DNA from 2 places in the Clostridium sp. TJA085 genome. Region 1 is predicted to be linked to the other one. Evidence: riboswitches for the same ligand, from Rfam matches in the RefSeq annotation. Region 1 holds a riboswitch; the other holds the start of a gene.
The links. A riboswitch is a leader RNA that binds a small molecule or an ion and turns the genes downstream of it on or off. The one in region 1 is predicted to bind lysine.

Region 1 (5,955 bases):
TTTAACAAGTTCTTCTGCTAATACATTACAATTTTTAACTACTTGCTCTATATACTCTTTAAAACTAGGTTCTAAAGCTTCTTTAAAGCATACAGCTTTTGCTGCTATTATATGCATTAAAGGTCCACCTTGCATTCCTGGGAATATATTTTTATCTAATTCTTTAGCATATTTTTCTTTACAAAGTATAAGACCTCCCCTTGGTCCTCTTAAAGTTTTATGCGTAGTTGATGTAACAAAATCAGCATAAGGTACAGGTGACATATGTAGTCCTGCTGCAACAAGCCCTGCTATATGTGCCATATCAACCATAAAATATGCCCCAACTTCATCACAAATCTCTCTAAACTTTTTAAAATCTATTTCTCTTGAATAAGCACTAGCTCCAGCAACTATAAGTTTTGGTTTATTCTCTAATGCTATTTGTCTTACATTTTCATAATCAATTACTTCTGTTTCTTTATCTACTCCATATGATATAAAGTTAAATAATCTTCCTGAAAAATTTACAGGTGAACCATGAGTTAAATGCCCTCCATGACTTAGATCCATTCCTAAAACAGTATCTCCTGGCTTAAGTACTGAAAAATACACAGCCATATTAGCTTGTGAGCCTGAATGAGGTTGAACATTAGCATGCTCTGCATTAAATAATTTTTTAGCCCTATCTCTTGCTATATCTTCTACTTTATCAACTATATGACAGCCTCCATAATATCTTTTGTCTGGATAACCCTCGGCATATTTGTTAGTAAGATATGATCCCATAGCTTCCATTACTGCTTCACTTGTAAAATTTTCTGATGCAATAAGTTCTATTCCTTCTTCCTGCCTTTCAACTTCTTCCATTATTAATTCATAAATATCATTATCTTCTTCTTTAATTTTTTCAAAGTTCATTATAACACCCCAATTTTATTTATTTTTATTAGATTATACGGTTCTTCTTTAATTTTTTCAACATATTTTTAATAAATTTATACGTATATATAATAAATATCACATTTTATTAATTATATATACAATATTTATTTTATATATTTATGCTATAATTTATTTATAAATTTACACAAGGAGTGATTATATTGAACGTAAATAAATTGCTTCATCTATCTACATATGCAGGTATTGTTATGCTTCAAAGTGGTGCTGAAATATATAGAGTTGAAGAAACTATTTGTAGAATTTGTCAATCCTATGAAATTGATGAAGCTAATAGCTTTGTTACTCCTACTGGAATAATGGTGTCTATTTGCTATAAAAATCAAACTTACTCTATAGTAAAAAGAGTAACTATACGAGGAGTAGATTTACATAAAATCGAAAGAATAAATGACTTATCAAGAAGAATTGCAAGTACTAAACCTCCTCTTGATAAAATTGAAGCTGAATTAAAAGATATAGATAATACTGAAAGATATTCTTTATTATCAACTTTATTTTTTTCTGGTATAGCAGCAGGATTTTTTTCAATACTTTTTGGTGGAAACTTAAAAGACTTAATTGCATCTTTTTTTATAGGTGCATTTATTAAATATCTTTCAATGATATTCACTAAAATGTCAATTAACGACTTTTTTATAAATACTATTTGTGCTGCAGCTTCTGCCGCTTTTGCAATATTATTTTTACACTTAGGATTTATAGATAATATTGATGAAACTATAATAGGTGCAATAATGATACTAGTTCCAGGACTTGCTATTACAAATGCAATAAGAGATACAATAGCTGGAGATTATTTAGGTGGAATTATAAAAGCTAGTGAAGCTTTTTTAGTTGCTATTGCAATTGCTGTTGGTACAGGTGGCGTAATAAGTTTCTGGCTTAAGATATTAGGAGGTATATAATAATATGACTATATTTATTCAAACACTTTGTTCTTTTATTGCTACTATTGGTTTTGCTGTAATATTTAATATTCATGGTAAAAATCTAATTTTTGCTGGTATAGGCGGTGGAATAAGTTGGTTTGTTTATAGTTTATGCTTAAAAATTCACTTTTCTCAAACCACATCTTTTTTTATATCTGCTGTTATTTTTAGTATTTATTCTGAAATACTAGCTAGAAAATTAAAAACTCCTGTTACAACATTAGTAGTTTGTGCATTAATCCCTTTAGTTCCTGGATCTGGAATGTATTATACAATGTATGAAGCTGTAACTGGAAATATCATCCATTCAATAGAATTAGGATTAAATACTTTATCAAGTGCAGGAGCTTTAGCTCTTGGAGTTATATTTGTCTCTACAATTACTAGACAGTATTATTTAGTTAAAAATAAAAGATATAAAAAAAAGATTGAGAAAATTTAATTCTCAATCTTTCACTTTTTATTTTAATATTAATAAAATTACTCACTATATAAAACAAATATATACTTTACTATTAGCTTTTTATAATTTCATTTATTAATTATGAATAATTTCCTTCAAATTTATTATTCATAATTACAATATAATATTGTTTTTATAACTTTTTTACTTCTTCTTTATTTTATATATTTGAAATTATTATTTCATCTAGAATACCTTTAGTACTTTCAATAGCTTATTTAATAAAATTTGTATTATCTTTAAATATAATACAACCACTTATAAAGATATCTTTCATAATAATTCTTTTTATAATATAAAATCCTTCATATTATTTATATTATCTTTTTTTACCTTTAATTATCTTATAATTATAAAATTCTAATTTTATATATTCAAATAAATATTTTTGTATTAATTAAATATTTATTTGATAACTATTAATTTATTTATAAACTAAAAAACTAGCCTTTAAATTTAAAGGCTAGTTTTTAATTAATTAATTTCAACTTTATTTTTATGATAATTATATATATAAAAAGGAACGCCTATAAGCATTAATATAAATCCCCACATTACAGTTTCTGCACCTGAACCATATATTGTCCAAATTGAATATATAAATGCTAATAATGGAACTATAGCTTTTTTTATGAAAATTCCAAAATTAAATTCTTTTGTTCCTTTAAACATAAGCATTATTTCTGCTGCTGCTGTTAAAAGATATATTGGTAAAAATGAAAGTGTTGCAAGTATTGTTATAAATGTAAATGCTGATACCATACTCTTTTGATAATTCATTATTAAAAGTATATTTACTAAAATTGATCCAACTATTAAAGCATTTGCTGGAGTTCCATACTTAGGATGAAGTTTTCCAAAGAATTTAGGAAAAACTCCATCTTCTCCTGCCGCAAAAGCTACACGTGCTGTTGATAAAAGCCATCCAATGGTTGTACCTAAAATACATATTACAACTGCAATAGTAATTGGCTTACCAATTGAACTACCTAATATTCTAGTTAATATATCAGTTAAAGGTGCTTGACTATTTGCAAGTTCTGAATTTGGCATAGCACCCATACTAGCTACACTTATTAACATATATATAACAGATGCTATAATCATTCCATAAATTGTACTCTTTCTTACATTTTTCTCTGGATTTTTAATTTCCCCAGCTGTAACAGTTGCACTTTCAAGACCTACAAAAGCCCAAAGCGTTGATGTTGCTGCAAGTGATATTGTAGAAAGTCCCTTTCCTTGAGGAAGTAATGGCATTATATTTACAGTATCAAAATTAATTAATGCTACTATTATGAATATAGCAAAAAATGCAATCTTAAATACTGTAGCTACCGTTTGAATCTTTCCTGCTTTTTTTACTCCAATTATATTTATAATTGTAAAGAACCAAAGTATGGCACTTGTATAAATTATAGAGATAAGTGGATCTCTTAAAGCTGGTATAACTGCTGCACTATAACTTGAAAGTGCTACTATTATTGCTGCATTTCCTATCCATGAACCATTCCAATATAACCATGCACTTAAAAATCCTGCAAATTCTCCAAAAGCAATCTTAGTGTATTGATATGCCCCTCCAGTTGAAGGATATTTAGATCCTAAGTTAGCAAATGACATTGCAATAAGTATTGATCCTGCAGATGTTAATATCCATGCAATTATTGTTGCAAGTGGTCCTGAAAGCTGTGCAAGTGTTGCTGGAAGCATAAACACACCTGATCCTATCATATTACCACACACAAGCATAGTTGCCATGAAAAGACTAATTTCCTTTTTTAAATTTCTCTCTTCCATTTAGTCCTCCTTAAAGTATATCTTTATAAAGGTAAAATAAAAGCTCAGAGAAGTATTCTAATCTCTGAGCCCGAATAACTAAAATTCAAAACACAAAGATAGCTCTCCACAAAACTTGTGACAGTTTTACATATATTTTATGTAAACCCAACATACAATTTTAAAGCTTCCATTGTACATTTCGGCAATAATACCTTTCCTTAAAAATCATCGTGCTTACCTCATTAAAAGTACTGATTATTATTGCAACCTCTATCTTACCTATTTTTTAGTGACTATGTAATTGTAGACAAAATTTTTAATAATGTCAATTTATTTTATATTATTTTTTATATTCATATAAGTGCTTTTTTTTATATTTATACTATCTATATCAATATTATTGGGATTAGTAGTTAATTTATAATCTTTTATCCAATAATTTCCGTCAATATATGTACCTTCTTCAACTAATTCGCTTGGATTTTCATCATATACTTCTTCAATATTATTATCAGGTGTTAATATAACCAAACGTCTACACGCTTCCTCAGCATCATCAAATATATTATAAAATGCATTATAATTATTAAAAGATCTTACTGATGTAACTACTTTTATATTCAATCCTAATTCTTTTGCAACATCTGTTAATTTAATTGTATCTTTCATATTAAACTCTCCTTTTATTATAATTAAAATAGTTCTTTAACTTTCTTAGCTATTCTTTCTCCAAATATCATAGGTGTTTCTTTGTCTTCATCATTAACACCATTTACACTAACATAACCTAAATGTATAAAAGGTTTACCATGTGCTGACCCTCCAGAATATAAAAGCATTCCTTTTACAATTAAATGATTCATTAATGTTAAAATAGCAGTATCTGCTCCTCCCCATATGTAATCAGCTGTAGCATACATAGCTCCTATCTTACCTTCTAAATTAATATTATGTGAATTATCTAACCAATTCTTAATATTAGAAGTAGTGTTAGCTAAATATGTTGGTGTACCAAATATTACCGCCTTACTTTCATTTAAAAAATTTATATCAATGTTATTAATATTCATACATTTTACTTCAATTTCACTTACTCTCTCAGCACCTAGCTTTATTGTTTCTCCAATTCTTTTAGTATGCCCACTTTTTGAATCATATAATATAGAAATTTTCATAAATTTACCCTCCAACCTTTATCTTTTGTTTTATATAAAATAGGTGTAAGCATTAATCTTACACCTATTTTTAAATTAAAAATTTTTTAATTAAATTTCTTCTATCTCATCAATAGATTCAATTTCTTCTAAATTTTCTTCTTTTTCTTTTGAAGCAATAAATGAGCTTAAATCATTATATGTACTTTTAGCAAATTCTAAAAATAACTCTTCATCAATTTCTTTAAATTCTCTGCTGTTAACTACAACTAAATCTCTCATTAAAAGATTTACATCTATTCTACCAACAACTTTAGCAAGATTTGCTGAAGTTATAGCATTTAATATTCCTTCACATTCGTTTCTATTATTTATGATTGCGTTGTTTGATTTTGGTAAGCTTTCTTTATAATCTAGTGTAACACACTCATAAAATTCACCGTACTCATCATATACCTCTAAAGCTATATTATTAGTATCTAAATATCTTTCCATTACACAAGTTAAATTTAAACCATCCCAGTGTATTTTTTTATTAAATACTTTTATAGTTTCCATCATTTCTACCTTCTTCCAAATATACTTTTATTAAGTGCATATAAATACTATAATATGTCTAACTGTAAAAGAAGTTAGCTTATTCACTTAAAATAAATTACTTATATATTATACATTAAAATAT
Region 2 (5,955 bases), on a different contig from region 1:
AAGTATTAATATCTGGATATGTAGGTCAAAATGAGTATGCAGAAGATACCGTTTATAGAGAAGTTCTTGAGGAAACAGGAATAAAAATAAAAAATATAAAATATCTAGGTTCTGATTTTGTTAAAGATAAAGATTTATTTATGATAACATTTATGGCTGATTATGATAGTGGTGATATAAAAAAATCAGATGAAGTAGAAGGAATTGAATGGGTTAACATAAATGATGCTATATCTCAAATGGAAGAAGATAAGATAGGGAAAAGAGTAGTTAAAAAGATATTAGAAAGTATGAATTTATAACAATTAAAATCCACATAACTATAGTTTGATATAGTTATGTGGATTTTTTAATAATTTTCAATTCTTTTAAGTTCTATAACTAATATATTATTATCATAAGAAATAGTTGTACTATCTACCATCATACCAACTAAAGATAATTCAGAGTCAAATTCATTATTTCCTCCTAAATGCCAATAGTATTGTTCAACTTCATGTTGGCGTGGAATATTAAGAGTTTGAGTTAAATTCATTAAAGTTTCATCTGATAAATTTTCAATTTTTGCCTTTATTAAAATAATAGATGTATTTTCTATAGTTTTTACGTTTACATTAATATCAGTACTATTTAAGTGATAACAAAATGACATAATTTCATTAATTATCTTAAGTTTTTTTTCTACATTAAATTTCATTTGTGTAAACCTCCCTTTTGAATGTTGTTATAATTGGTATTAAAATCATTGCTACAAATCCACCTGCAAGTCCATTATTATATAAATTTAACCCACCATGTAAATATCCTACATTTGTAACTAATGAAACATGAAGTATACCTGCTAGTATTCCATATTTCCAACCAAATTTACCTGATATAGGAGCAAGACAAGTACTGAATAGTATTGCGAGTTGAATTCCAGGATCAGATATATCATTAACTCCTATAATAGCACATATAGTAGCTCCAATCATTACAGGTACTATGTTTTTTATATGTTTTCCAAAACAGCCAAAACCTATTATAGTAAATAAACCACCAATTGTTGGACCGTTTAAGTCTCCACCAAATAATAATAAGTATATACTTGAGAAAATACCTATTATTCCCATATTAATATAAGATGTTTCTCCAAATAAAATATAAAAATCTGATACAAGTTTTCCAGAAAAACTATTTATTTTTTTTAAGTTATTTTTATGATCTTTTCCAAAATAGAGTCCAATACAAATTAAGTAAATAGATATTATAAGCATAAATATAAAAAGAAATGTGTTGTTTCCGGTACTCCAAACTAATTGAGTTTTAAAGTCTATTCCAAATATTCTAAAAATGGACATAAGAAGTGTTGCAAGAAGTCCACAAGCAAAGCCTATATTATAAAGGTTATAGCCGCCATGAGCTGAAATACAATGAGTTGCTATAGGAGTTAGTAGGAATCCTGTAAATACTCCTATTAATGACCCTAAAGTAATACCTAGCAATAGATTATTAGATGAAAAACTAAGTTGAGTAACAGTTGGGGCTAGAGTTGTTGATAATAACATTACTAAGGAATAATTCATTAAAGGTTGCTTTTGATATTTGGAATATAGATAAACACCAAACATAACAGGCCATATATTAATTATATTTTTGCCAAAGAAAGAAAAGCCAGTCATAAGCCATAATGCCATTATAGTTGAGCCATTAGGTTTAATTTTTAAAGCTACTAATATAAAAATACTTATAATACTTGTCAATGCTGCATTTACTAATGTAGCACCAATGCCAGCAATTTGAATATAATCAGTTATTAGAATATCAGGTGTTAATATTATGTTTTTTAATCCTATAAAGATTTCTTTAGGAGAATTAATAGTAAAAGCAGTAAGTATAAAAAATAGATATATTGAAATTAAGATTTTGTACGGGAGAAAAAATTTTTTTAGTTGAAGCATAAATAAAAAAACACCGCCTTTTATAAATCAATATTATTTGTAAACATTATATTACAAATAATACATACTTATCTATAAAATGAATAAATATTTTTTATTTATCAAAAATAAATATTTTAATTAATGGAAGTTGGTTATATAATAAGTTGTAAAGCAAAGCAATGTAAGTTTTTGGAGGGATAAAAATGAGTAAGGATAATGAAAAATATGTTCCAGAAATATTAGGAACATTTAGAAATCATATAATTGAAGCACCTTCTGCAATAAGAAAGTGTAGTGGAATAAAGATATTTGGAAAGAGAATTAAATCAATAATGTTTTCAACTGATGTTGCCATGATAAAAAATACAAATGCAGATGCAATAATGGCAGTATATCCTTTCACCCCCCAACCAAAAATAACTGAGGCTATAATAACAGCAGCTGATGTTCCAGTGTTTTGTGGAGTTGGAGGTGGAATAACTCAAGGTAGGAGAGTTATAAACTTAGCATTAGATGCTGAATTTAAAGGAGTAATAGGGATAGTTGTAAATGCACCAACAACAAACAGTGTAATAAAAAAGATAAGAAAAACAATAGATATTCCTGTTGTTGTAACAGTTGTATCAGAAGATACAGATATAGAAGAAAGATTAAATTCAGGTGCCACTATATTAAATGTATCAGGTGGAAAAAATACAGCTAGAATTGTTAAGAAAATAAGAGAAAAGTATCCTTTAGTTCCTATAATTGCAACTGGAGGAAATACTGAAGAAAGTATATTAGAAACAATAGAAGCTGGAGCTAATGCAATAAGTTATACACCACCATCATCAGCAGAGATAATGGGAGATTTAATGAATATTTATAGAGAAAAAGAATATTAATGTATAAAAGACTTTAAATTTATAGTATCATAAATAATAAAAAATAATAATATATTAGGAAAGAACAAATCTTAGGGTAGAGGTGCCGAGATTAAGAGTAATCTTTAGGAGTTTTGCAGACTATGAATAAGGATGAAAGGATGATTGGCCGAAGTTAAATTATAATGCAAATATAATTTTTCTGGGTATGTATATAATATATGCATAACTGTCACATAACGTGGAGAGCTACAAGGATTTTTAAATTACTATATAAGTGAGTTTAGAATATATTAATTTTAGGCTTAAGTTTTTGTAATTATAATACCTTAATGTTATAACGTTATTACCCGTCACAGGAATTTTCCTGTGACGTTTTGTTTTACTTAAATGAATTGGAGGAATTTAAATGAAACTATTTGGTAATATGAGGACTGAAGAAAATACTTTAGTAATTGGAGGAATAAAAACAACAAAGTTAGTTGAAGAGTTTGGAACTCCTTTATATGTTATGGATGAGAATTTAATTAGAGAAAATTGTAGAAGGTATTTTCAGGCCTTTAGTTGTGAAAATAGAGGTAATAAGGTAGCCTATGCTGGAAAAGCATTTTTAACTTTAGCGATGTGTAAAATAATAGAGGAAGAAGGCTTATGTTTAGATGTTGTTTCAGGTGGAGAATTATATACAGCATATAAAGCTGATTTTCCATTAAAAAAAGTATTATTTCATGGAAATAATAAAACATTAGAAGAAATTGAAATGGGTGTAAAACTTGGTGTTGGAACATTTGTAGTGGATAATTTATTTGAAATAGAACAGCTTAATAAAATTGCTAGAGATTATGAAAGAAAGCAAGATATTTATTTAAGAATTACTCCGGGTATTGAGGCACATACACATGAATATATAAAGACAGGACAAATTGATTCTAAGTTTGGTTTTGCACCAGTAGGAGATAATATAATAAATGCTATAAAAAGGGCTATAAAATTGGAAAACATAAATTTACTTGGGCTTCATTGTCATATAGGTTCACAAATATTTGAAATAACTCCTTACGAAGATGCGGCTGAGATAATGCTTAATTTAATAAATAGAGTTAAGAATGAAACTGGATATATAATAAAAGAGTTAGATTTAGGTGGTGGATTTGGAATATATTATAGTGATGAAGATAAACCAAGAGAAATAGAGGAATATTGTAATGCCATAATAAATAAAGTAGATGAAGTTTGCAAAAATTTACAATTGGAAAGACCTACACTTATTATAGAGCCGGGAAGGTCAATAGCTGGAAATGCAGGAATAACATTATATACTATAGGCTCAATAAAAAATATACCATCAGTTAGAAAATATGTGTCTGTAGATGGCGGTATGACTGATAATATAAGACCAGCATTATATAAGGCTAGATATGAATGTATAGTTGCAAATAGGGTTATATATGATGCTAAAGAGAAAGTAACTATATCTGGAAAGTGTTGCGAATCTGGTGATATATTATTAAATGCAATAAAAATACCATCTGTTTTAAGTGGAGATGTTCTTGCAGTTATGTCAACGGGTGCATATGGTTATTCAATGTCTAATAATTACAATAAGATTCCAAAGCCAGCAGTTGTTATGGTTAAAGGTGGAAAAATTAAAATTATATGTAAAAGAGAGAGCTATGATGATATAATTAAAAATGAAGTAATTTAAATTTAACTGAAGGGTATAAAGTGGGGAAAAGTATGGGAAAAAAATTTATTACGGACATAGTCTGTCCTATTATCTTAGCTGTAATATTAGCTTTACTAATAAACAAATTTTTAATTTTTAAAGTAGAGGTTCCTACATCATCAATGGAACCTACTATAAAAGTAGGAGAAAAGTTTTTAGTAACAAAAGTTTATAATTTTAATAATTTAAAAAGAGGGGATATCATAGTCTTTAAAAATAAAGAAAAAAATGAGATTATGATAAAGAGGCTTATAGGTCTTCCAGGAGATGAAATTGATGTAAGAGGAAATGAACTTTATATTAATGGAGAATTTATTCAAGAGGATTATGTGAAAAATCCAGATGGTTTTTTTGGGGAGTTCAAAGTTCCAGAAGGTAAATATTTTTTCTTAGGAGATAATAGAAAAAATTCAGCTGACTCAAGGTATTGGGAAGATCCATATATTCCAAAGGAAGATATAAAAGGTGAGGCACAACTTAGAATATATCCAATAAGGGAATTTGGAAGTATAAAATAATATTTTATTTAATAATATTAAAAGATTTTAATGTAATTTAGAACGAATAAACTAATTAGTTTATTCGTTTATTTTTGTTATTAAAAAATACTTAAGTGGTATTTAATATTGTATAATATTGAAATATAAATTACGTATGATATAATGTGAAAATAAGATTAAAAGTATTTAAAAAAGGACAAGAATATAATATAAAAATTTAAATTTCATGAAATAAATTTGTCAAAAAAGTATGATATAATTAAATTTAATTTAATATCAATATTTAGGAAAGGTTAAACAGGTATATAATGCATTTATGAGAAAAATTTATGTAGTTGATAGAAGTGAAGGACGATATTATATTTTACAGTCTTTAGATAATAAAATATTAAATGTTCCTAAAAATGAATTTTCTATAAAGTTAAAAAGTGGTGATGTAGTATATGAAGAAAATAATCAATACTATTATAGTGAAGAAGAAACCATTAAAAGAAAAAAGTATATTAGTGAATTAATGGAAGGAATGTGGGATGAATAATACTAAGTTAAATTTTTTTAAAGATTGGATTATACCAATAATTATAGCTGTTGTATTAGCTATATTAATAAATAGATTTTTAATATTTAGAGTTTATATACCAAGTTCATCAATGGCACCAACTTTAAATGTAAATGATAGGCTTTTAGTAACAAAAGTTTATAAGCCAGAAAATTTAAAAAGAGGTGATATAGTAGTTTTTAACTCTAAAGAACTTGATGAGATAGTTATAAAAAGACTTATAGGACTTCCAGGAGATGAAATAAGATTTGATGGTACTTCTGTTTATGTAAATGGCAAGAAGTTAGATGAACCATATGTAAAAAATCCTATGGAGTTTTATGGAACATTTAAGGTTCCAGAAGGTAAGTACTTTTTCTTAGGGGATAATAGGGCAAATTCAAAT

Region 2: linked by a shared signal. The riboswitch ahead of lysA (diaminopimelate decarboxylase) and the one ahead of AC4FQW_RS01255 (APC family permease) in region 1 are both predicted to bind lysine.

The regions. Positions count from the first base shown of each region.
Region 1 is NZ_JBZEEZ010000001.1:251,977-257,931, reverse strand. Features, by position in the region: gene glyA (serine hydroxymethyltransferase) at 1-900, opposite strand, end outside; gene AC4FQW_RS01265 (threonine/serine exporter family protein) at 1,086-1,850, shown strand; gene AC4FQW_RS01260 (threonine/serine exporter family protein) at 1,855-2,316, shown strand; gene AC4FQW_RS01255 (APC family permease) at 2,812-4,137, opposite strand; lysine riboswitch at 4,229-4,400, opposite strand; gene AC4FQW_RS01250 (hypothetical protein) at 4,450-4,788, opposite strand; gene AC4FQW_RS01245 (flavodoxin family protein) at 4,812-5,294, opposite strand; gene AC4FQW_RS01240 (hypothetical protein) at 5,385-5,834, opposite strand.
Region 2 is NZ_JBZEEZ010000002.1:288,111-294,065, reverse strand. Features, by position in the region: gene AC4FQW_RS08585 (NAD(+) diphosphatase) at 1-302, shown strand, start outside; gene AC4FQW_RS08580 (hypothetical protein) at 350-697, opposite strand; gene AC4FQW_RS08575 (DUF1576 domain-containing protein) at 687-1,940, opposite strand; gene AC4FQW_RS08570 (beta/alpha barrel domain-containing protein) at 2,126-2,806, shown strand; lysine riboswitch at 2,876-3,045, shown strand; gene lysA (diaminopimelate decarboxylase) at 3,195-4,490, shown strand; gene lepB (signal peptidase I) at 4,523-5,029, shown strand; gene AC4FQW_RS08555 (DUF3006 domain-containing protein) at 5,328-5,549, shown strand; gene lepB (signal peptidase I) at 5,542-5,955, shown strand, end outside.